Regions from separate parts of the Paenibacillus sp. FSL K6-1096 genome, predicted to be linked through region 2. Evidence: riboswitches for the same ligand, from Rfam matches in the RefSeq annotation. Region 2 holds a riboswitch; each other region holds the start of a gene.

Region 1 (6,733 bases), 3.3 Mb from region 2:
TACCATAAAAGTATTGATAGAGGAAGGAATAATATGCAAAATATAACCATATCTAGATTTAATAACTTATGAGGGAGAGGTGCATTATCTACATGCAGAGCAAAAGGAAAGCGCTAACAATTTAGCTTGTAGCATTGCTAACGTTCACTATTCCTATCTTAAATTCTACTGCAAACGCACATGAAATTTATTATACCGGTCCAACGAGTAATCCGACTGCTTATCCAATTAAATGGGATAATATCAGTAATGGTAAGGCTTATTTGAAAATTAATGGAGATAACTTAAGCACTGAATACAGTAGCGCATATACTACTGCCTCATATTTATGGCCCACTTACTCACAAAAAGTAACAACAAGCCAAACCAGTTTTGGGGCTTCCACTCTGGATATTGCCTCGACCACTAAAGCCTATTGGGACCAAAGATTCGGTATTATAGGAACGGGCGTACTTGGAATAACTGACTCTAAGTCAACCGACGGATACATTATTAATTCTTCCAATGTACAAAACTCCTCAAGGAAAATTAGATATGCACAAATTTTTATGACACCCTATACTTCCATGTACAGTGGCTCCAATCCAACTATTCATAAAATTGCAACAATTACACATGAAATTGGCCATGCCCTCGGGTTAGGCCACCCTAACGAACTCTATTACCCAACTAATGCTGAGTCCATTATGAGAACTGGTGGAAACTATGAAGATTATTATGTTCCAAGACCACATGATACTAGTGATTTAAATAATAAATATTAAATATGTTAATGGAGGGTTGAGATGAACATCAAAAAAATAATAACTGCTGCCGCCACGGCATGTATTGCTTTTGGATTAATCACAGGCTGTTCTGGTCCTTCCTCTTCCACTACGGATAAGTCTTCAGCCACCAGCCTATCACCAGAAAAAATAAACGAACTGCGTAAGGAGTATCCATTATCCACGGGCTCACCACAGAATGTCGATCTGCGGGATCTGACGTTTAAAGAGGTGCTGGATTATACTGATTCGGTCATTATAGCTGAAGTGGTTCAGCAAATGCCGGATTTCAGTGTGGACTTGATTACTGAACCTGGCACTCCAGAGGGTAATCTGGCAGAGAAATTAGAAGCATCCGGTGAGGAGCCGTACCGGCCGGAGTTCACCTCATTTCAAGTGAAGGTCGAGGAAGTTGTTACGGGTGAAGAGGTTAGCGACACGATTAACCTTATCTATAACTCTGAGTTTAAAGGAATTGAGCCAGAACTCAAACCAGGCATGAAGATTGTCGCAGCGGTCAAAAAGGGTGTCGGTAAAGAGCAGGAAGGAAGCTACTCTTTTACCCGGTATGGCACGTATTATGTGGTCGAAGACGACTATGTGCTGTCTGCATTTGAGGGACAGACAGAAGAGATGAAGGCCTTCTCCCGGGAGACCAATGGTTATAAGCTCGATCATCTCATTGCCGAGATTGAAGCGATGAAGGGGAATTGAGAATCCCCCACCAGCCCGCCCAAACTGGTTAAACATCTGCCGATAGTGTACCTTAGTACTATTAGCAGTTGGGAGTGATGAGTGGTTATGAAGAAAAGTAGAGGAATTCCCGTGCTGGTTGCGGTCTCGATTCTGCTGATTATTATCAGCAGCCTGATTCCTGCAGACCGGTCTACGTGGCTGGGAGCGTTACAGACCTTGCTGCTGGGTTTGGGGCTGCTGGGCTGCTGCATGGCGTTCATGCGGTTCGTCAAGGGCGGGAAGGGCAAGCGCTGATCTGCGCCATGAGTTAGAGCCGTAGCGGAAGCTGCGGCTTATTGCAGGTTCAGGCCCCTGTGATCAGACCACGCCCTCCCCCTCACCCCGCCGTAGGCTGGTGGACCGCCGGGATCTGGGAGCTGGCAGCCGCCATCTGTTCCCTTATGCTTCTTAGCTGGACCTTCAGCTCCGGGATGCTGCGCTGGAGAATTCCGCTGATGTCGGACAGGGGAAGCTGCAGGCCATACCATAGAGCGCTGACGGTCATATCCTCCCAGCTCAGCAGGGCACAGGTACAGCGGCTGCGGTCCGGGGCCAACAGGGCACACTGCCGGATGCACTCGCGGTAAGCGTCCGCAGCGCCGGCATTATCCGGGAGGCGGCCCTTTGCCCACTCTGTATAGAGCGCTGCGAAGGTAGCGGCAGCGGCTTGTTCGGCGCGGGCTCCTTTTTCCAGCAGCAAGCAGCTAAGGGCATAGACAGGTCCGCTGTAGTCCTGGACATAGTCGGTGAATCCGGCAGCGGCTGCTGCCTGGGGTAAGGGGTCTGGCATGTGGACACGTTCCTTCCTGAATGGCTAACGGATGGGTAAGGCTTCATTAAGCGCAAAAAACCGCAGACAGAGGAAGACCTCTGCTGCGGCTAGTGGTGCAGGCGGAAGACGCCTGACGCCATAACGTGGCGGATCATGATCTCTCTCTTGGCGCTTACGAGGTTAGCTGCCGGATTCGGGCGGTGAGAGTCGCCCTACCTGCCGGAGACGGCGCAAATGGCCCTCTCCTTCGGATTCACCCCAAGTCGGCCTGACGGCCGGATGGTTCCCCCGTTTTCCGCATAGCGGAAATTCAGCGTGCATGAATATGCTAATTTTCATGAATGCGTTCAATTGCTTTCAACACGAATCATACTCTTTTCAGGAGCCCTTTGTAAAAATGGAAAAGAGTGCTTTTTGCCTTGTTTTCAGTAAATGGCTGTATGGCTAATCATCTGGAAGCCAAAACTCATATATGTAGCTGATTATCTGCCATTTATCTCGCTCAATCGCCGGTTTATGTTTTTTTAGCCAATTTACGGTCCTATCACCACCACAGCGGGCTATTCTGATTCTTCCAGGCAATGATCCGCTTAACCTCACGAACCGATCCCGTTGTAATTTCATAGCCGCTGCGCTCTGTAGCATGAAGGTCCAGGAAGTGCAGCATGCCTCCGTAAGTCCCCACGGCCAGCAAGGTCTCATCTGGATTGACAGCTAACCCTGATATGGTGCTCCCGGCATAGTAACGCCACAGTTCTTGGCCTTCTGCATTAATGAGCCTCAAGTAGCCATAAGCATCGCCAATGACAACACCATCCTCCAGAGCGGCTGCCGCATAGACCCGGGCTTCCTCGTTCACGACCGGATAATCCTGTTCCGCAGGGAACTCGCCCGCCTCCACCTGTTCAAGGGACACGGCAAGGGTAGCACCATTATAGAAGTGGCAGGCATTGTACCATACGCTGCGCTGATCCTTCGTAAATATAGTATAGTGCGGGTAGCTGGATTCCGGATTGAAGCTGTGCACCTGCCCTGTAGTGATGTCATACAAAAGATGATCGCTGCCCTGGCTGCCAAGTGCGATCCATCTTCCGTCCGGCGATACAGCACCATGCGCCATATCAATCTCGATATGCTCCATCTCATCTTCCTTATATTCTTCGAGATCCGGGTGCAGCAATTTCACGCTCCATGACTTCTCTTGCGATTGCTCGACCAGGAAGATTCCCTGGCTGGTGACCAGCAATAACGCATGTCCTTCGTTAAAAGGAATCACTTCTTCCAAGGGTAACTCCTGATCCAGGCTGTCTATGTTCAGAACGGGAAAGTCCGGGTCCAGCGATTGAATCTTCCCGTTCAGCTCCCGCCAGGAAAGCTCAGCTACAACTTCTCCCTGCAAGGTGCTGTCCATGGATTGCATAATGGTAATGCCTTGCTTGCCCGCGAGGGCATGGAGCTGATTGCCGGGAGAGGCCCCGACCAGGCTGTATCCGCTAAATACGGAAAAAGCCTCATTGTGCACAGTCACCACAGCATTATTCTCCCAGGGTGAGCCGGTGCTGAAGACGACATCATCATTACTTATAAAATGGATACCGCGAATCGCCCGCATTTCCTTCTGGAACTGCCGTTCCAGCGGCCACGTTGCTGCCGGCAGCTGCTCCCTCAGCTCAGCGATCTTCCCCTGCTCATTAGCCCCGCGGATCATTTTATAGACCTTGGCGGCAAGGGCAGAACGTGAATCCCCTGCGGGCTCATCCCCCGCCTTGTCCCAGCCTTCAGTCAATCCTTTATGGACATAATAATTAATATCGTTAACATAACGTTGTCCTTCTGCGCGCCATTTGGCGGCGGCGTCTTCTTGTAGCCAGTTCAAATGATCATTCCTCCTATTCCAGATATATGTAATTATACAATATTATCATTTATGAATCGCCGATCCCGGCTTGACTTGGACCATACTCCAGCGATTATGATTTGAGACGAAGAAGGAGGTGGACGGCATGGAGCCTGTATACACCATTGCCGAGGTTGCCAAGCGGACAGGGCTTACCCAGGATACCATCCGCTATTATGAGAAGATCAAGCTATTGCCTCCGGCGACACGCAAGGAGAATGGCCAGCGCGCATACAGCAGGCAAGAGCTGGACCGGGTGCATTTTGTGGCGATCCTCAAAAGAACCCATATGCCGCTGCGCAGAATTCAGGAATATATCGCGGCTTCTGCCCAAAGTGACTATGAGGCATGTTATCAGGTGCTGGACGGGCACCGGATGCTGATTGAGGAGCAGCTTGCTGAGCTGACGGATGCGCTGGAGCTGATGAGATACAAGCTTAAGAACTTTCAGGAGATCAAGGACGGCAGGTTCATCGCCGAAATGGAACGGAGGAGGGACGGACAATGAATACAGAATGGAATGATGTGCGGGGGAGACAGCACCCGATTCCTTCAGGCTATGATGCGGACACTACAGCAGAGGAAGTTATACAAGGACATGATCTCAGCGGTAAAATAGCGGTCGTGACCGGCGGGTATTCCGGTCTGGGCCTGGAGACCACGCGTGTGCTGGCTGCGGCCGGCGCTAAGGTGATTGTGCCGGTACGGACACCGGAGAAAGCGCGGCATACCCTGGCCGGCATTCCCGGAGCCGAGATTGCAGCGCTGGATTTGCTGGACCCGGCATCGGTTGATGCCTTCGCCCGGCAGTTCCTGGACTCCTGCCGTCCGCTTGATATCCTGATTCACAGCGCCGGAATTATGGCTACGCCGCTGACCCGGGATGCCCGCGGATATGAGGGGCAGTTTGCCACCAATCATCTGGGTCATTTCCAGTTGGCTGCCCGGCTGTGGCCTGCGCTGGTGAAGGCCGGGTCCGCAAGAGTGATCTCTGTGTCCTCACGCGGGCACCGGATTGCCGGGATTGATTACGGGGATGTGAATTTCGTGCGGCGGTCTTATGACAAATGGGTTGCCTACGGCCAATCGAAGACGGCGAATGTTCTCTTTGCCCTTGAGCTGGATAGAAGGGGGCAAGCTCAAGGGGTCCGGGCATATGCTGTGCACCCCGGCAGCATCCTGACCGACCTGGCCCGGCATCTGTCAGAGGACGAGCTGCGCGGTATGGGAGCATTGGATGAGGAAGGCAAGCAGATTCCGGCCAACCGCATGAATCAGATGAAGACGGTCCAGCAAGGGGCGGCAACCAGTGTCTGGTGCGCAGTGAGTCCGCAGCTTGAGGGGATCGGCGGTGTATACTGTGAGGATGCTGATATTGCTCCACTTGCCGGGTCCGGGGATGCCTATCAGTCCGGCGTACAGGACTGGGCGGTAGATCCGGCAAATGCCCGTCGGCTGTGGGCATTGAGCGAAGAGATGACAGGGGTGGTCTTCCCGGCCTGACCATCCTGAACAATATAAGAAGCTGCCGTCCTGTTGAAGGGCGGCAGCTTCTTGTGGTTATATCTATGCTTGAGCAGCTTCAATCAGCTCCTGGAGCTCAGGAAGATTGAAGCCTTTGACTGCCCGGTCTCCGGAGACGGTGACCGGAATGCCCATGAAGCCGAGCTGCTCGACCTCCTCCTGGTAGACAGAGCTGGCCATGACATCCCTGACCTCGAAGGGAAGTCCCTTGCTCTCCAGCAGCTGCTTCACCTGGCTGCATTCGCTGCAGCCGGTGGTGGAGTAGACAATAATGTTCGCGCTCATTGTCCGGTTGCTTCCTTTATGGCATTTTGGGTAATCTTCCAGTGGGAGGTATTCCAGCGGACTTCACTGTCTTCGAGCAGGAAGATCTGCGGCGACTCATGCTTGATGCCGAAATCCTCGGCAATCTTGTTAGATACAGGACGGTCCTCAATGACATGGACGATCGCTGCAGGCGTATCGGACTGCTGTGCGTAGGCCTGGAATTCCTCATGCGCCTTGGCACTGATCGGGCAGGTGGTGCTGTGCTTGAAGAGCAGTTTTTTGCCGGGCTGGCTGATATATTGCTCCAGTTCATCCGTGGTACGGATCTGTTGAATCGACATGGGAGAATCACCTTCCTGGGATAAGATTTGATGAAACCTGTTGCCAACAATTGTGTTGTTAACAACTATTTATTCCTGATTGTAGCATAGTTCAAAATTAAAGCAAAAGAAAGTTCCGTCCGGCTAGCCCTCCCGCTCCCCGTCCCTTGGGGGATGTTGTTAATGGCTGGCGGTCATGCTAATGTGAGAAAGATAAGCTGGGACCGGTGAATAAATAGCAGGGTTGAGGGGAGAGGGCGGATGAATAGGGTCGCTTGTGTGACCGGCGCGGACCGTGGACTCGGATTGCACCTTGTAGAATTGTTACTGAAGCACAAATACACGGTGTTCGCCGGACAATATATGAAGGACTCGGAGGCACTGGAGGAGCTGAGTGTGCAATATCCGGACCGGCTGCGGCTGATTCCTCTGGATATCGGCAGGACAGAGAGCG
Region 2 (6,733 bases):
AACTGAACTTTAATCACCTTAGTCCAGAGGACGGAAAGGAACTCTCTTTGAGCAAAACGAAAAAGAATAAAGTCACGGTTCCCCAAATGAGCAAGCAGGACAAGCGCAGGGCAGAGCTGGAGCAGCAGAAGCAGAAGACGAGAATTGTGATCGTGAGCACGATAGCTATTGTCATCATTATTTTTGTCGGATTATATCTGCTCGCCTCCAAAGACACGGACTCAGATTCCAATGCTGCTCCGATTTCGTTTAATTACAGCGAGATGATGCGGCTCGGCAAGGAGGATGCTCCGGTGAAGATCGTGGAGTTCGGCGATTATAAGTGTCCGGCATGTGCCCAGTTCACTGGAGTGATTAAGCCGCAGATCGTTCAGCAGTATGTGGAGCAGAATAAGGCGTCCTTTTACTTCGTGAATCTGGCCTTTATCGGCCCTGACTCCCGTACCGCCTCACTCGCTGCGCTGTCGGTCTATCACCAGAACCAGGAGGCCTTCTGGAAATACTTCGATGCCATCTACGCGAATCAGGGTGCCGAGGATAAGGAATGGGCCACTCCTGACTACATGGTGAGTCTTGCCAAGCAGCTGGAGCTGCCGGTAGATTACGATGTCCTCCGCAAGGATATTGACGAACGCACCTATGAGAAGGAGCTCGACCGGGATATTCAGTTAGGAACGGATTCCGGGGTAACGAATACACCTTCATTGTTCGTGAATGGAGTCAAGGTGAAGGAGCCGTTTAATATGGAAGAGATTGATGCACGGATTCAGGAAGCAGCGGGAGCTGCGGCAACCCCATGACCGGCTTCTCCGCCTTCTGCCGCCGCAATTGTCTCTATCTGGCCTGGTTCGTCTGTGTAGTGGCTGTAGCGGGAAGCCTGTATCTCAGTGAGGTGCTGCACTATGAGCCCTGCAAGCTCTGCTGGTTCCAGCGGATCTTCATGTACCCGCAGCTGTTCCTGCTGGGGATCGCGACCTACCGGGCGGACAAGCGGATCATTCCGTACGTGCTTCCCCTCAGTCTGATCGGCGGCAGTATTTCCATCTATCATTACGCCGAGCAGAAGATTCCTGCACTCAGCAAGGTGATTCCCTGCACCATCGGCGTCCCGTGCAACAAGGATTATCTGAACTGGTTCGGGTTCATCACCGTCCCTCTGCTGGCCCTCATCGCATTTGCATTAATTGCTGTTCTGCTATGGACTGGCCGCGAAGAGGAAACGGCAGAATAAGTGCTGCACAAATATCTTCACAAACCCTGTAAAATCACGTCTTAAAGGGATAATGAAAGAGAATGAAAGATCTAGACTTACCGGATCATTGATTTGGTGGTTTTGGATGCTTTTCATTCTTTTTTCATTTGTTTCACCGCTTTACGGAAGGGGCATTGTAGCTTAATATTAGTCCTTGTGAGAAGTTGAATACGCGCTGAATTTTCCGGAAGGAAGAACGGGGGAACCACACTTTGGCCTTGGCCAAAAGGGGTGAATCGGGAGCGGGTTTCAGGACCTGTAACCGTAGGGCTGCCACAGCCCGAATCCGCCAGCTAACCTCGTAAGCAACAGTGGGATAATGACCATGCACTCTTAGGCATGCGGATCATTTCCGTATGCTTATTTTGGTGCCTGCATTTATGAAATCCACTTATGAAAACAGCGCACGGAACCCCGATTCAACTCAACCAAGAGAGGAACTGTTACTACAATGGTAAGCAAGGTAAAACGACTATTGATCGGGCGTCCGATGAAGTCGAACGAACTCGATCATGAAAAGTTATCCAAGGTGAAAGCACTGGCTGTCCTGTCTTCTGATGCGCTCTCGTCGGTAGCCTACGGAACAGAACAAATCTTAATCGTACTGGTCGCCGCCGGATTTACCGCGATCTGGTATTCCCTGCCAATTGCATTAGCCGTATTGGGCCTGCTGGCCATTCTGATTCTGTCTTACCGGCAGACGATCTTCGCTTATCCACAGGGCGGGGGGGCCTATATTGTCGCCAAAAGCAACCTCGGGGTTCATACCGGCCTCCTGGCCGGAGGCTCGCTGCTGGTCGATTACATCCTGACGGTGGCGGTAAGTGCCTCGGCGGGTACGGATGCGATTACCTCCGCTTTTCCGAGCCTGCATGGTCATAGTGTACTTATTGCGGTATCCGTTATTCTGCTCTTAACGATTATCAACCTGCGCGGGGTAACCGAATCGGCGTCCTTCATCGCCATCCCGGTCTATCTGTTCGTAGTCTCGATCTTTGTCCTGATTATCTCAGGGGTCTTCAAATACATGACCGGCGGCACCCATGCCAGCGTTCCCGAGATTGGCTCGGCCGTCTCGAACGTGAGCATGTTCCTGCTGCTGAAGGCGTTCAGCTCCGGCTGTTCTGCGCTCACCGGGGTGGAGGCGGTCTCCAATGCCATTCCTAACTTCAAGGCCCCTGCGGAGAAAAATGCAGCAAAAACGCTGATGCTGATGGGCCTGATTCTCGGCATTATGTTCACCGGAATTACGCTGCTGGCCTACTGGTACGGGATTGTACCGGATGAGAAGGCGACAGTGGTCTCGCAGATTGCCGAGTCCACGTTCGGCCGCGGCGGGTTATACTTCTTCATTCAGGGAATTACGGCGGTGATCCTGTTCCTGGCGGCCAATACAGCCTATTCCGCCTTTCCGCTGCTGGCATTCATGTTCGCCAAAGACAAATATCTGCCTCATGCCTTCATGGTGCGCGGCGACCGGCTGGGCTTCTCCAACGGGATTATTTTCCTCGGCATTATGTCCGCGTTGCTGGTAGCTGCGTTTCACGGGAATACAGAAGGCCTGATTCCGTTATATGCGGTCGGGGTATTCATTCCGTTCACCCTGTCACAGCTGGGGATGATGGTCCAGTGGTACCGGACGAAGCCGCAAGGCTGGCAGAGCAAGTTCGCCGTGAATACGGTCGGGATGCTGACCACGTTAACGATTACGCTGATCTTCATCATCACCAAGTTCTCCAGCGTCTGGATGGCCTTCATCTTCCTGCCGGTCGTGATCTTCGTGTTCCACCGGATTCACCGCCATTATATGAACATTGCCGACCAGCTGCGGATCTGTCCGGCTACCGACAAGCCCTGCATTAAGGGAAGTACTGTGGTCGTGCCGGTGGCCGGGGTTACCCGGGCCGTACTGCATTCGATCAGTTATGCCAAGTCGCTGACGGATAATGTGGTTGCAGTATATGTAGGCTTCGATGAGGAAGAGATTCATAAGATGGAGCAGAAGTGGGAGGAGTGGAACCCGGGCGTGCGCCTGATCGTGCTGCGCTCCCGGTACCGCAGCATCATCCGCCCGCTGGTGAAGTTTATCGATACCGTGGAGTGGAAGACCGCTGCTACAGACCATATTACCGTTCTCATTCCGCAATTCGTGACCAAGCACTGGTGGCAGGCGGTGCTGCATAATCAGACCAGCTTGTTCATCCGCTCTTATCTGATGAATCAGAAGGATATAGTTATTGCGACTGTACCTTTCCATTTGCACAAATAATATAGAAGATTCGATGAAGACGGCTGTCTCTGCGTGGTGCGGAGGCGGCTGTTTTTCGTTTTTATAGTTGACAGAGAGAATGAGAATCAATATCATCAGTATAGACAAGGTAAAGGTAACAGGACTTTTGCCATTCATGAGGGGAACATACAACAGGAGGGGTACTCAATGTTTTCGTTCAACCTGCAAGGATCAGGAAGTGTGAAGCTGGCGGTGGCCGGACTGATGACCACAACACTGCTGCTGTCCGCTTGCGGAAATAATAATGGCAATGCAGGCAGTAACGATGCAGCAGCCACCGCACCTGCGGCAACAATGGAAGCTGCTGCGGAGGCTTCAGCGGCACCTGCAGCAACTGCCGCACCCGCTGTGGAGAAGACCGTAACGGATGCCATGGGTCATCAGGTGACTGTTCCCGCTAATCCTCAGCGCGTCATTGCTTCTTATCTGGAGGATTATCTTGTAGCGCTTGGCGTGACTCCGGTTGCCCAATGGTCTACTAAGAATGGTACTCAGAAATACCTCGCTGCTGAGCTTAAGGATGTTCCGCCGATCAGCTATGATCTGCCGCTGGAAGCAGTCACCAGCTTCACGCCGGATTTCCACATCGTCCAGTCGGAAGGCACAGTTCAGAACGGTCTCTATGACCAGTTGAACAAAATCGCACCAACCTATGTACTTGGCGATGAAGTCAGCGGTGACTGGCGAGCAGCCTTGCTCAAGATCGGTGAGCTGCTGAACAAGACTCCGGAAGCTGAGAAGGTCATTGCAGACTATGATCAGAAAGCTGCTTCCGCCAAAGCTGCCGTCTCTGCTGCTATCGGTGATGATTCAGTAGCTGTTCTATGGTTGGTGTCAAAGAACTTCTTCATCGTAGATGAGACCCGCAGCAGCGGTGCGGTATTGTATGGCGATCTTGGAGTGAAGCTTCCGAATCTGGTGACTGAGATTCCTGAGGAGTCCAGAGCACCGTGGAACCCGATTTCACTTGAGAAATTGTCTGAGCTGACTGCTGAGCATATCATTCTGGTGAACAGTGACAAGGCAGACGGAGCTGAGATTACGGAGGGGGCTGTCTGGAAGGGGATTCCGGCCGTCAAGGCAGGGAATGTTCACGAGTTCGGCAAAGATACCAGCTGGCTGTACAGCGGTCCTATAGCCAATTCCAAGACCATCGATGATATTCTGAGCAGCTTTGTAAAATAAGTTCTTTATCTGCGGAGCATTGTGCAGGCTTTTATATCCTCAGGATATAGGAGCCTGCCTCTTTTAAATGTTGAACAATATCCATATCTTTGCGATAATGAGAATCATAATCATCTATAATAAGGAGACGGGTAATGGCTTCATCCACAGATTCTGCTCTGAAAGCTCCTTCTGATGAAGGAAACACACGTGTCCGCTCGCGGCCGGCTGCCGCAGCAGCGATTCTCGTGCTGGGAATAGCGGCGATTCTCTTCGGACTGATGATATCTGTATCGGTTGGCGCAGCGGATATCCGGCTGGCTACCGTATGGGAGGCAGTCTTCCGGTTCAATCCGGAGCTGCCGCAGCATCAGGTCATCCGGGAGCTGCGTATTCCCCGGGCTGCCGCTGGAGCACTGGTGGGCGCATGCTTTGCTGTGGCCGGGGCAATTATGCAGGGTATGACCCGCAATCCGCTGGCGGATTCCGGACTGCTCGGGCTTAATGCCGGGGCGGGCGTCGGCTTGGCCCTGGCCTTTGCCTTCGCACCTTCGTTATCCTTCACGTACATCATGATGTACTGCTTCATTGGAGCGGCTGTGGCCTCGCTGCTGGTGTTCGGAATCGGTTCACTCTCTCACAGCGGTCTGACTCCGCTCCGGCTTACTCTGGCCGGTGCGGCAGTAAGCGCCTTGCTGCTGGCGGTCAGCCAGGGCATCGCCATTCTGTTCAGCCTCTCCCAGGATATCGCATTCTGGATGGCCGGCGGGGTTGGCGGAGCGAGCTGGAAGCAACTGCAGATTATATTTCCTTGGGTCGCGGCAGCCCTCATCGGTTCGCTGATGCTATCGCGCTCGATTACGCTATTGAGTCTGGGGCGGGATGTCGCCGCAGGCCTCGGCCAGCGCACCCGTCTAGTACAGGCTGCAGGGATGATTATCGTGGTCATCCTCGCAGGAGCGGCGGTGTCCACGGTCGGTCCGATCGCTTTTGTCGGATTAATGGTTCCTCATATTACGCGTTATCTCGTCGGGGTAGATTACCGCTGGATTATTCCCTGCTCCGCGGTCCTTGGCAGTATTCTGGTCCTGGTTGCCGACATTGCGGCCAGAATGATTAATGCGCCTTATGAAACACCGATAGGTGCCTTGATTGCCGTATTCGGTGTACCGTTCTTCATCTATCTGGCCAGCAAACGCAAGGGGGAGCTGCAATGAACAGGACCCTGTCAATCCTCCCGGCAAAACAACGCCGTTCCAGAGATATCAGTATTCTAACCTTACTTGCCGTACTTATCTTCATTCTGTTCCTGGTCAGTATGAATACCGGATTTATGCGGTTATCACCGCTCGAAGTTCTACATACTCTGTCCGGCAACGGCACCAAGCAGCAGCAGCTGATCCTGTTTGATTTCCGGCTGCCGCGGATTGTGATCTCCCTGCTGATCGGTGCAGGCTTTGCGGTATCCGGGTCTATTCTGCAAGGCTTGTCGCGGAATGCGCTTGCCGAGCCTTCCACCCTGGGGATCAATGCCGGAGCCGGATTCGCCGTACTGATCTTTATCTCCTTCGTGCCGGCTACTACAGCAGCCCCCATCTTCGTGCTGCCGCTGCTGGCGCTGGCCGGGGCTTCGCTTACCGCAACACTGATCTATTTCCTGTCTTACAGGAGTGAGGAAGGGCTCTCGCCGACGCGGATGATTCTGATCGGGATTGTCGTGAGCGCCGGAATTAATGCTTTTCAGCTTATTTTGTCGTTAAGACTGGACCCGCAGAATTATCAGTTCGTAGCCATCTGGCTGGCCGGCAAAATCTGGGGCGGAGACTGGCGGTTTGTACTGGCTTTGCTTCCCTGGATCTTGATTCTGCTGCCCTTCGCGTTCTACAAAGCCCGGGTGCTCAATGTGCTGAACCTGGGGGATGAGATCTCCAAAGGACTGGGCTTGCCGCTCGAACAGGAACGGCGGTGGCTGCTGGCGGCAGCTGTTGCGCTTGCGGGAGCCTGCGTGTCGGTAAGCGGAAGCATTG
Region 3 (6,733 bases), 3.3 Mb from region 2:
TGACCGACGTGAGCTTCGAGACTGCGTTTGATTTCCATCAGCGCGTTATTAGCCATTCCTGACGACCACCTCTTTTCTTGTCCATTATACAGTCTTAAGAGGTGAATGTCAAATTAAATAAATAATTATAGTGGATGATAAATTCATTGTCAACGGAATTTTTTTAGACAGTGATTGTCCCGGCTTAATCACCTTGTTAGCGGTATTCTTGCGTTAGCACGTTATCCTCTCCATTAGAACAGCTTGTCTTCAAAATCAATAAAAAAGGATATGCACTTATGCATATCCCGTCCGCCTTCAGGCGCAATTACATTATGGATGGCGTCACCTTCAGTGTAGCCAGGTTATTCAGCTTCGGCATCCCGATGCGGAAGCTCCCGCGCGTCTCGATCCCGCCCATCCCCTGATTTCCGCTGATGGTATGGTTCAGGACATCGCCCAGATTCACCGTATCGCGGATGGAGGTAAATGAGGCTTTGGCTGCCACATAGACGGGATCAAGGGCATGAATGAGGATTCTGCCCGGGGAGCTGGCGAAGTTCGCGCCGTTGCCAAGCAGCGCCTCGAAATGGGACTGGCAGGCTCCGGCCACAATCGTCAGCGCATCGAAATTACGCTCATATTCGCGGGCTACCCGGATTGCAGCCACGAAGCTCTGTGAATTTTTGTAGCTGCTCAGGCTGTAGAGATCGTAATTCTGCTGCTGCTTCAGCACTCCGTCATGGCCGGTAATGACAACGATATCGGGACGCACACGGGGCAGCAGACGGAACAGCGTCTCCGCCATTTTGGATTCATGGACATGATGCCCTTCCGCCGGAATGCGCAGCTGCTCGTAGAGGCTCAGGCTCTTCTTGAGATACAGTGCGTCTCCGTCCAGATGCAGCACCTTGCCCGGCACTTCAAAGTACGCCGGTTCCTGCGGAGACGGAGACCATGAACCGGAGGCCCCGGCTACACTCTCTCCGCTGCGCTGGCTCTGCTCCCGCCGGTCCTTGCGCAGCCAGCTGAGCGATTCATTCGCCTTGATCTGCGCCTGCTGCCCCCGCTCGCTGACCCGCGTCGGCGGCACCTGCACCAGATCATCCAGCGGTGAATCCGCCAGCAGACGGAACTCCGTTCCTTTGATGACTGCCCGATTCTGCAATATATTGTCTACCCGGAAGGTCACATCGCCGCCATAGGATTTACGGATGACCAAGTCTCCTATATTCATTACAACACCACCTCTACCCCATGGTATGGGCAAAGGCCCCGGTTGGTTCATCCTCCGGGGGGGGATTTATGATATTCCGGCAGCCAGCAGGACCGCGCTCAGACGCGCGTACTCCTCTATGCTGAGCGTCTCGCCGCGGCGGGACGGCTCAATGCCCGCCTCCGCCAGCAGAGCCTCCAGCCGCTCGCGCCCTTCGCCGGGGAAGAAGCGGGCCTTGAGATTATTGGCGATCGTCTTGCGCCGCTGGGTGAACGCCGCCTGGACAACGCTGAAGAAATGCTCCTCATCCGCCACCTCTACCGGAGGGCGTTCCCTGACCTTCAGCCGGATCACCGCCGATTCCACATTCGGCTGGGGAATGAATACCGTCCGGGGCACGATGCAGACCAGCTCAGGCTCGCTGTAATACTGCACGGCAATGCTGAGGCTTCCGTACTCCTTGCCGCCCGGCGCGGCCGCCATGCGCTCAGCAACCTCCTTCTGGATCATGACCACGATATTCTCAAGCGGCAGCTTCTCCTCCAGGAGCTTCATCAGGATCGGTGTTGTCACGTAATACGGCAGATTGGCTACGACGCTGACCCGGTCCCTGCCGGCGAAATCCTCAGCGAACAGCTCCTGCAGATTCACCTGCAGCACATCGTCGTTGCGGATCTTCACATGGGGGTAAATAGACAGCACATCCTTCAGGATCGGAATCAGCCTGCGGTCGATCTCCACCGCTGTCACCGCTCCGGCTGTCATCGCCAGCTTCTCGGTCAGCGCGCCGATCCCCGGTCCGATCTCAAGCGCACCCGCCGCCTTGTCCAGGCCGGCGGCGTCCACGATTTTCTCCAGAATGTTCTGATCGATCAGGAAGTTCTGGCCCAGGCTTTTTTTGAACGAGAATCCGTAGCGCGCAATGATCGCTTTGGTTCTGGTCGGGGATGAGATATGGTCAATGCCGCTCATGAAGTGATGCCTCCCTCGTCAATTTGGGCGACTGCCCGCGCGAACTCCTCGCGTGTGATGCCGAACATCGCCAGACGTTTATATAGCTGCTTGCCGTTGCAGTACCCGATGCCCAGCAGATTGCCAAGCTGCATTCTCCGCTCGGCCGCGCGGGGATGCACCATCAGGCCGGCAGCCATTAGCTCGTCCATTCCGATTACGGCCGGAGCGCCCTCAAAGGAGGTATGGACATGCTCCAGCGCATGGCGGATCGCTTCAGGCGAGGCATTCTCCACGCCAATATCCCCCTTGCGGGTTGCGTCCTTCTCCGGGATGAAGGCGTGCTTGCAGCCGGGCACCTTGGAGGAGACGATTTTGCGGATACGCTCCCCGGCATGGTCAGGGTCCGTGAGAATGATGACGCCTCTGCGCTCCATAGCCAGCGCTATCTTGGCAATGACCTTACGGTCCACGGCGGAGCCGCCGGTTTCGATCGTGTCGGCCTCTACCGCGCGCTTCACGGCCACAGTGTCGCTTTTGCCTTCCACAACAATTAATTCCTTGATCATCGATAAGTTGACTCCTTACTCCAGAACGCAAAAAGAAGAGGATTCGCTCCCCTTCTTTTTGGCTAAAGAATGTATAAGTGATGAGCGGCAGCTCTCAAGCTTCGTAAGTGCTTCCCTCACTATATCCTATATACCGCTAATTTGCAAAAGTCCCGCGTTAATTCAGCTCCGGCTTCACCGGTCCGATGACATAGAGGGTCCGTGACTTCCGGCCGAAATTACGCGCATGGCTCAGTGAATCGTAATAGACATCCACCTTATTGCCTTTGATGGCACCGCCGGTATCCTCTGCGCGGCGGAATCCTAATCCTTCAATGTACACCCACCAGCCAATCGGAATTACATTCGGATCAACAGCGATAGTACGCCCTTCTGTCACACGTGTGCCTGAGGCGGTACGGGTTCCAATACCCGGCTCCTGCGAGGAATACGCCGTCATGGATACATTTTTGATCATGCGCTTATACTCAAAATTCACGCCTGCCTTGCTCGTTACCTTGTTCGCCTTAGCGCTGACTTTGGATGATTTGGAGGTTGCTTCGGGTTTGGAAGTTGTGGCCACAACAACGGGCTTAGGAAGAGGCTTGGTGCCCACGGCAATCACCTTGTCTTTGGTGACTGTGTGTACTTCCTTGCCGATCATGCGCATGGATGCCAGCTCGCCATCGTGATAGACCTTCTCGATGTGCTGGATCATTACGCCCGGCTTGCCTGCCTGTGCTACCCGAACGGTTCCCTTGGTTAATGAGGGGTCTGCTGTCTTGATGACCCGGAACGGCAGGTTGGTGGTCCGCTGGACGACCTGCTTGTTAACCCGGACAATCTTGACTTTCATATCGGCAGATACTGCGGTGTCTTTCGAAGGGTAAATCTTGTCTAAGCCTTCCAGGCTATAGCCCAGCTTGCCGATTGCCTGACCAATAGTATCCTCGGTCGTGAATAATACCTTTGTCTTTCCGTCCGCCGTAAGGATGAACCTCTGTGCGGTGTTAATAACGACACGGTCGCCGTCTTTTATCTCATCACTAAGGGCAAAAGATAATTCATCATGCTCCTGGAGCGATATCTGTTCTTTGGCCAGTACATCACTGAGCAGCGCCTCGCGCGTCTCCAGCGTCTGTACCCGTCCGTCTATGACTAGAGTAATTTCCTTTTTGCTCTGACCGTGTACGTACAGCAGAATGAACAGTGCGATCACAAGGGATAACACACCGGCAAGCAATAATACCCGGGGGTTGACTTGCTTCCACCGTAATGCGAAAGACCTGCTGGATGATTGCGAATCATGGGATACCTCTGGTTGGAATACGCCCACTCTCTCCATCCTCCTTACATAGCCCCGTCGTCCAAGTATATCAAGGTGACTGAATCACTTCTGACGAAACTAAGTTTGAGATTACAACAGGATACGCCCGCATTGCTTCAGCGTCTCCTGCTCATGGATCGCCTCTCGGCATGGTGACTCCCGGATCTGTTATATAACAGTATGCCGGGATCATCCGCAATATTCAAAACAAAAAAGCCAAGAAAGAGTTCACAGAGGACTCTTTCGTGGCTTCTCCGGTGTCGAATACAGGCGGCTATGCACGAGGTTTCCTCTCTTACTTACGCTTACGGGGTTAGCTGTCGGGTTCGGGCATAAGAGAGATGCCCTATCTTAGGTCACCCGCTCACGGCGGTTGCCCTTAAATTCACCCCAAAGACCACGTAAAGAAATCAAATAATTGTCTGCGGCAATTCTGTGCTGTGCTAGGTACGTTCATGCGGCAGAGCAATTATCGGTTCCCCCGTTCTCCATACGGAGATTAAGCGAGACGATCCATGAATAAGTGGCTGTCACTGAAACAACAGCTCACTGCACTGAAAAGATGATATCCTGTTTTGATGCATGTTGTAAAGGACGATTCAACCACGTTTACGTAAAAAAATCATTAAAATATTGTAATATCCGGCTGTTTTTCGATTAAAAAAGTTCAATATATCGGCTATACTTCATTTTTGACCGCTTTTACTCGCTTTTTCAGACTATCCCAAATCGTTCCAGTGCGTTCGCATACGTAATTTCCGCCAATTCCTGTAATTCCAAGCCTTTTATTTCCGCTGCTGCCTCGGCGACCAATCTCACATGAGCGGACTCATTTCGCTTGCCCCGGAACGGGTGTGGTGTCAGGTATGGCGAGTCCGTTTCGATCAGGAGCCGGTCCAGCGGAGTCTGGGCAAGCACCTCTTTGGGCACCCTGGCGTTCTTGAAGGTGATAGGCCCCCCGAAGGACAAATGGAACCCGAGATCCAGACACATTTTGGCAGTCTCCCAGCTCCCGGAGAAGGAATGCATCACGCCTCCCACCTCACTGGCCTTCTCCTCGCGGAGAATGCGGACAACATCCTCATGGGCATCCCGGTTATGAATGCTGATCGGCATCTTCAGCTCACGGGCCAGGCCAATCTGCTTGCGGAATACTTCATGCTGCACATCCTTCGGAGAGGTATCCCAATAGTAATCCAGCCCGATCTCGCCGATGGCAACGACCTTGGGATGGGCGCACAGGGAAGCAATCCATTCGAGGTCCCCGTCCTTCATAGTGACCGCATCCTGGGGATGCCAGCCCACCGCTGCATAAATATAATCATATTGCTCAGCAAGCTGCATCGTGGTCGGAATCGTCTCGCGGTTGAAGCCGATATTGATCATTTTGCTGACTCCGGAGGCATGGGCGCGGGCAATCACCTCTTCGCGGTCTTCGTCGAATTGCGGCGCATCCAGATGGGTATGTGTGTCGAATAACTGCATGAATGAACATCCTTTCTGCCTTAATTTCTATAGTATAGGGTCAAGCTTAAGCGGTTACCTGGCGAAAATTTCTGCTATCCTTGCCGGCAGCTGCGGAAGGGCTTTCTGTACCTTATCCTGCGGAAAATAAAGATGGTACCGCCCCCGGTGTATTCCGCTGATCGAGCGGACAATATCCGAGACCTCAGAGATTTCCCTCAGCCGCTCATGCCGGTCCAGCAGCAGGATCTGTTTGCTGTCGAATCCGTCTCCCGGACGGAACACATCATAAGGCAGATCGGTGGGATAATCAATCTCCAGATCATAATCGGCACGCAGCCCGGCCGCTGAGAAGCTGCGGCGGATTTCGTCAATCGTCTCGGAATCGAGATGCTCCGTCTCTACATATTTATACAGCCTGCGGTGAATAAACCGGCTGCACAGATCGCTCAGCACCGGGTCGTCCTCCAGCGTCCACTGCATGAAGGCCGTCTGCATCAGCGCCTCATCCAGCAGCAGGTACTGGGCCACCGACACCTCTCCGCTGAACAAATCGCTTAATGGCTCAATCATGAACCGGAAGGCATGTCCCTCCAGCACCAGCTCCTTGGCTCTGCGGAGAATCTGCCGGAGAATAATCTCCGAGCTGCGGGTCACCGGGTGGAAATAGACCTGCCAATACATCTGATAACGGGACATCAGATAATCCTCGATAGCGTGCATTCCTGATTCCTTGACCACCACCCGGCCGTCATACGGACGCAGCATCCGCAGAATCCGGTCGATGTCGATCGTTCCGTAATTCACCCCTGTATAGTACGCATCCCGCAGCAGATAATCCATCCGGTCGGCATCCAGCGGTCCCGACACCAAATTGACAACAATTTCGTGCTCATAGGTTTTGGCAATGACCGAAGCCACCTTGGCGGGGAAATCATCTGCCACATCGCGCAAGATGGCCGTAATTTCGGTATCCTCCAGAATAATCCGCCGGGTCCAGTCCTCATGATCCATTTCAAAAGCTTCTTCTATAGAATGGGAGAACGGGCCATGTCCCAGATCATGCAGCAGCGCGGCGCACAGCGTAAGCAGTCTTTCTTCAGGCATCCAGTCCTTGTAGCCGCTCCGTTCGAATTGGGAGATGATTCTGCGGGTAATCTCATACACGCCAAGCGAATGGGAGAACCGGCTGTGCTCTGCGCCATGGAAGGTCAGATAAGAGGTGCCAAGCTGCCTTATGCGCCGCAG

What was found. Region 2 has a riboswitch for cyclic di-AMP ahead of MHI24_RS01635 (APC family permease). Riboswitches for the same ligand answer to the same signal wherever they lie in the genome.
Region 1: linked by a shared signal. The riboswitch ahead of MHI24_RS19010 (hypothetical protein) and the one ahead of MHI24_RS01635 (APC family permease) in region 2 are both predicted to bind cyclic di-AMP.
Region 3: linked by a shared signal. The riboswitch ahead of MHI24_RS16570 (3D domain-containing protein) and the one ahead of MHI24_RS01635 (APC family permease) in region 2 are both predicted to bind cyclic di-AMP.

The regions. Positions count from the first base shown of each region.
Region 1 is NZ_CP150274.1:4,263,122-4,269,854, forward strand. Features, by position in the region: gene MHI24_RS18995 (zinc-dependent metalloprotease family protein) at 135-764, shown strand; gene MHI24_RS19000 (hypothetical protein) at 786-1,478, shown strand; gene MHI24_RS19005 (hypothetical protein) at 1,566-1,754, shown strand; gene MHI24_RS19010 (hypothetical protein) at 1,837-2,289, opposite strand; cyclic di-AMP (ydaO/yuaA leader) riboswitch at 2,425-2,597, opposite strand; gene MHI24_RS19015 (hypothetical protein) at 2,816-4,147, opposite strand; gene MHI24_RS19020 (MerR family transcriptional regulator) at 4,275-4,676, shown strand; gene MHI24_RS19025 (oxidoreductase) at 4,673-5,671, shown strand; gene MHI24_RS19030 (glutaredoxin family protein) at 5,735-5,977, opposite strand; gene ytxJ (bacillithiol system redox-active protein YtxJ) at 5,974-6,300, opposite strand; gene MHI24_RS19040 (SDR family NAD(P)-dependent oxidoreductase) at 6,541-6,733, shown strand, end outside.
Region 2 is NZ_CP150274.1:379,153-385,885, reverse strand. Features, by position in the region: gene MHI24_RS01645 (DsbA family protein) at 48-800, shown strand; gene MHI24_RS01640 (disulfide oxidoreductase) at 797-1,231, shown strand; cyclic di-AMP (ydaO/yuaA leader) riboswitch at 1,416-1,575, shown strand; gene MHI24_RS01635 (APC family permease) at 1,704-3,521, shown strand; gene MHI24_RS01630 (ABC transporter substrate-binding protein) at 3,690-4,727, shown strand; gene MHI24_RS01625 (iron ABC transporter permease) at 4,862-5,923, shown strand; gene MHI24_RS01620 (iron ABC transporter permease) at 5,920-6,733, shown strand, end outside.
Region 3 is NZ_CP150274.1:3,716,366-3,723,098, reverse strand. Features, by position in the region: gene MHI24_RS16590 (Veg family protein) at 1-56, opposite strand, end outside; gene yabG (sporulation peptidase YabG) at 308-1,216, opposite strand; gene rsmA (16S rRNA (adenine(1518)-N(6)/adenine(1519)-N(6))-dimethyltransferase RsmA) at 1,283-2,167, opposite strand; gene rnmV (ribonuclease M5) at 2,164-2,715, opposite strand; gene MHI24_RS16570 (3D domain-containing protein) at 2,873-4,030, opposite strand; cyclic di-AMP (ydaO/yuaA leader) riboswitch at 4,309-4,537, opposite strand; gene MHI24_RS16565 (TatD family hydrolase) at 4,736-5,506, opposite strand; gene MHI24_RS16560 (HD domain-containing protein) at 5,561-6,733, opposite strand, start outside.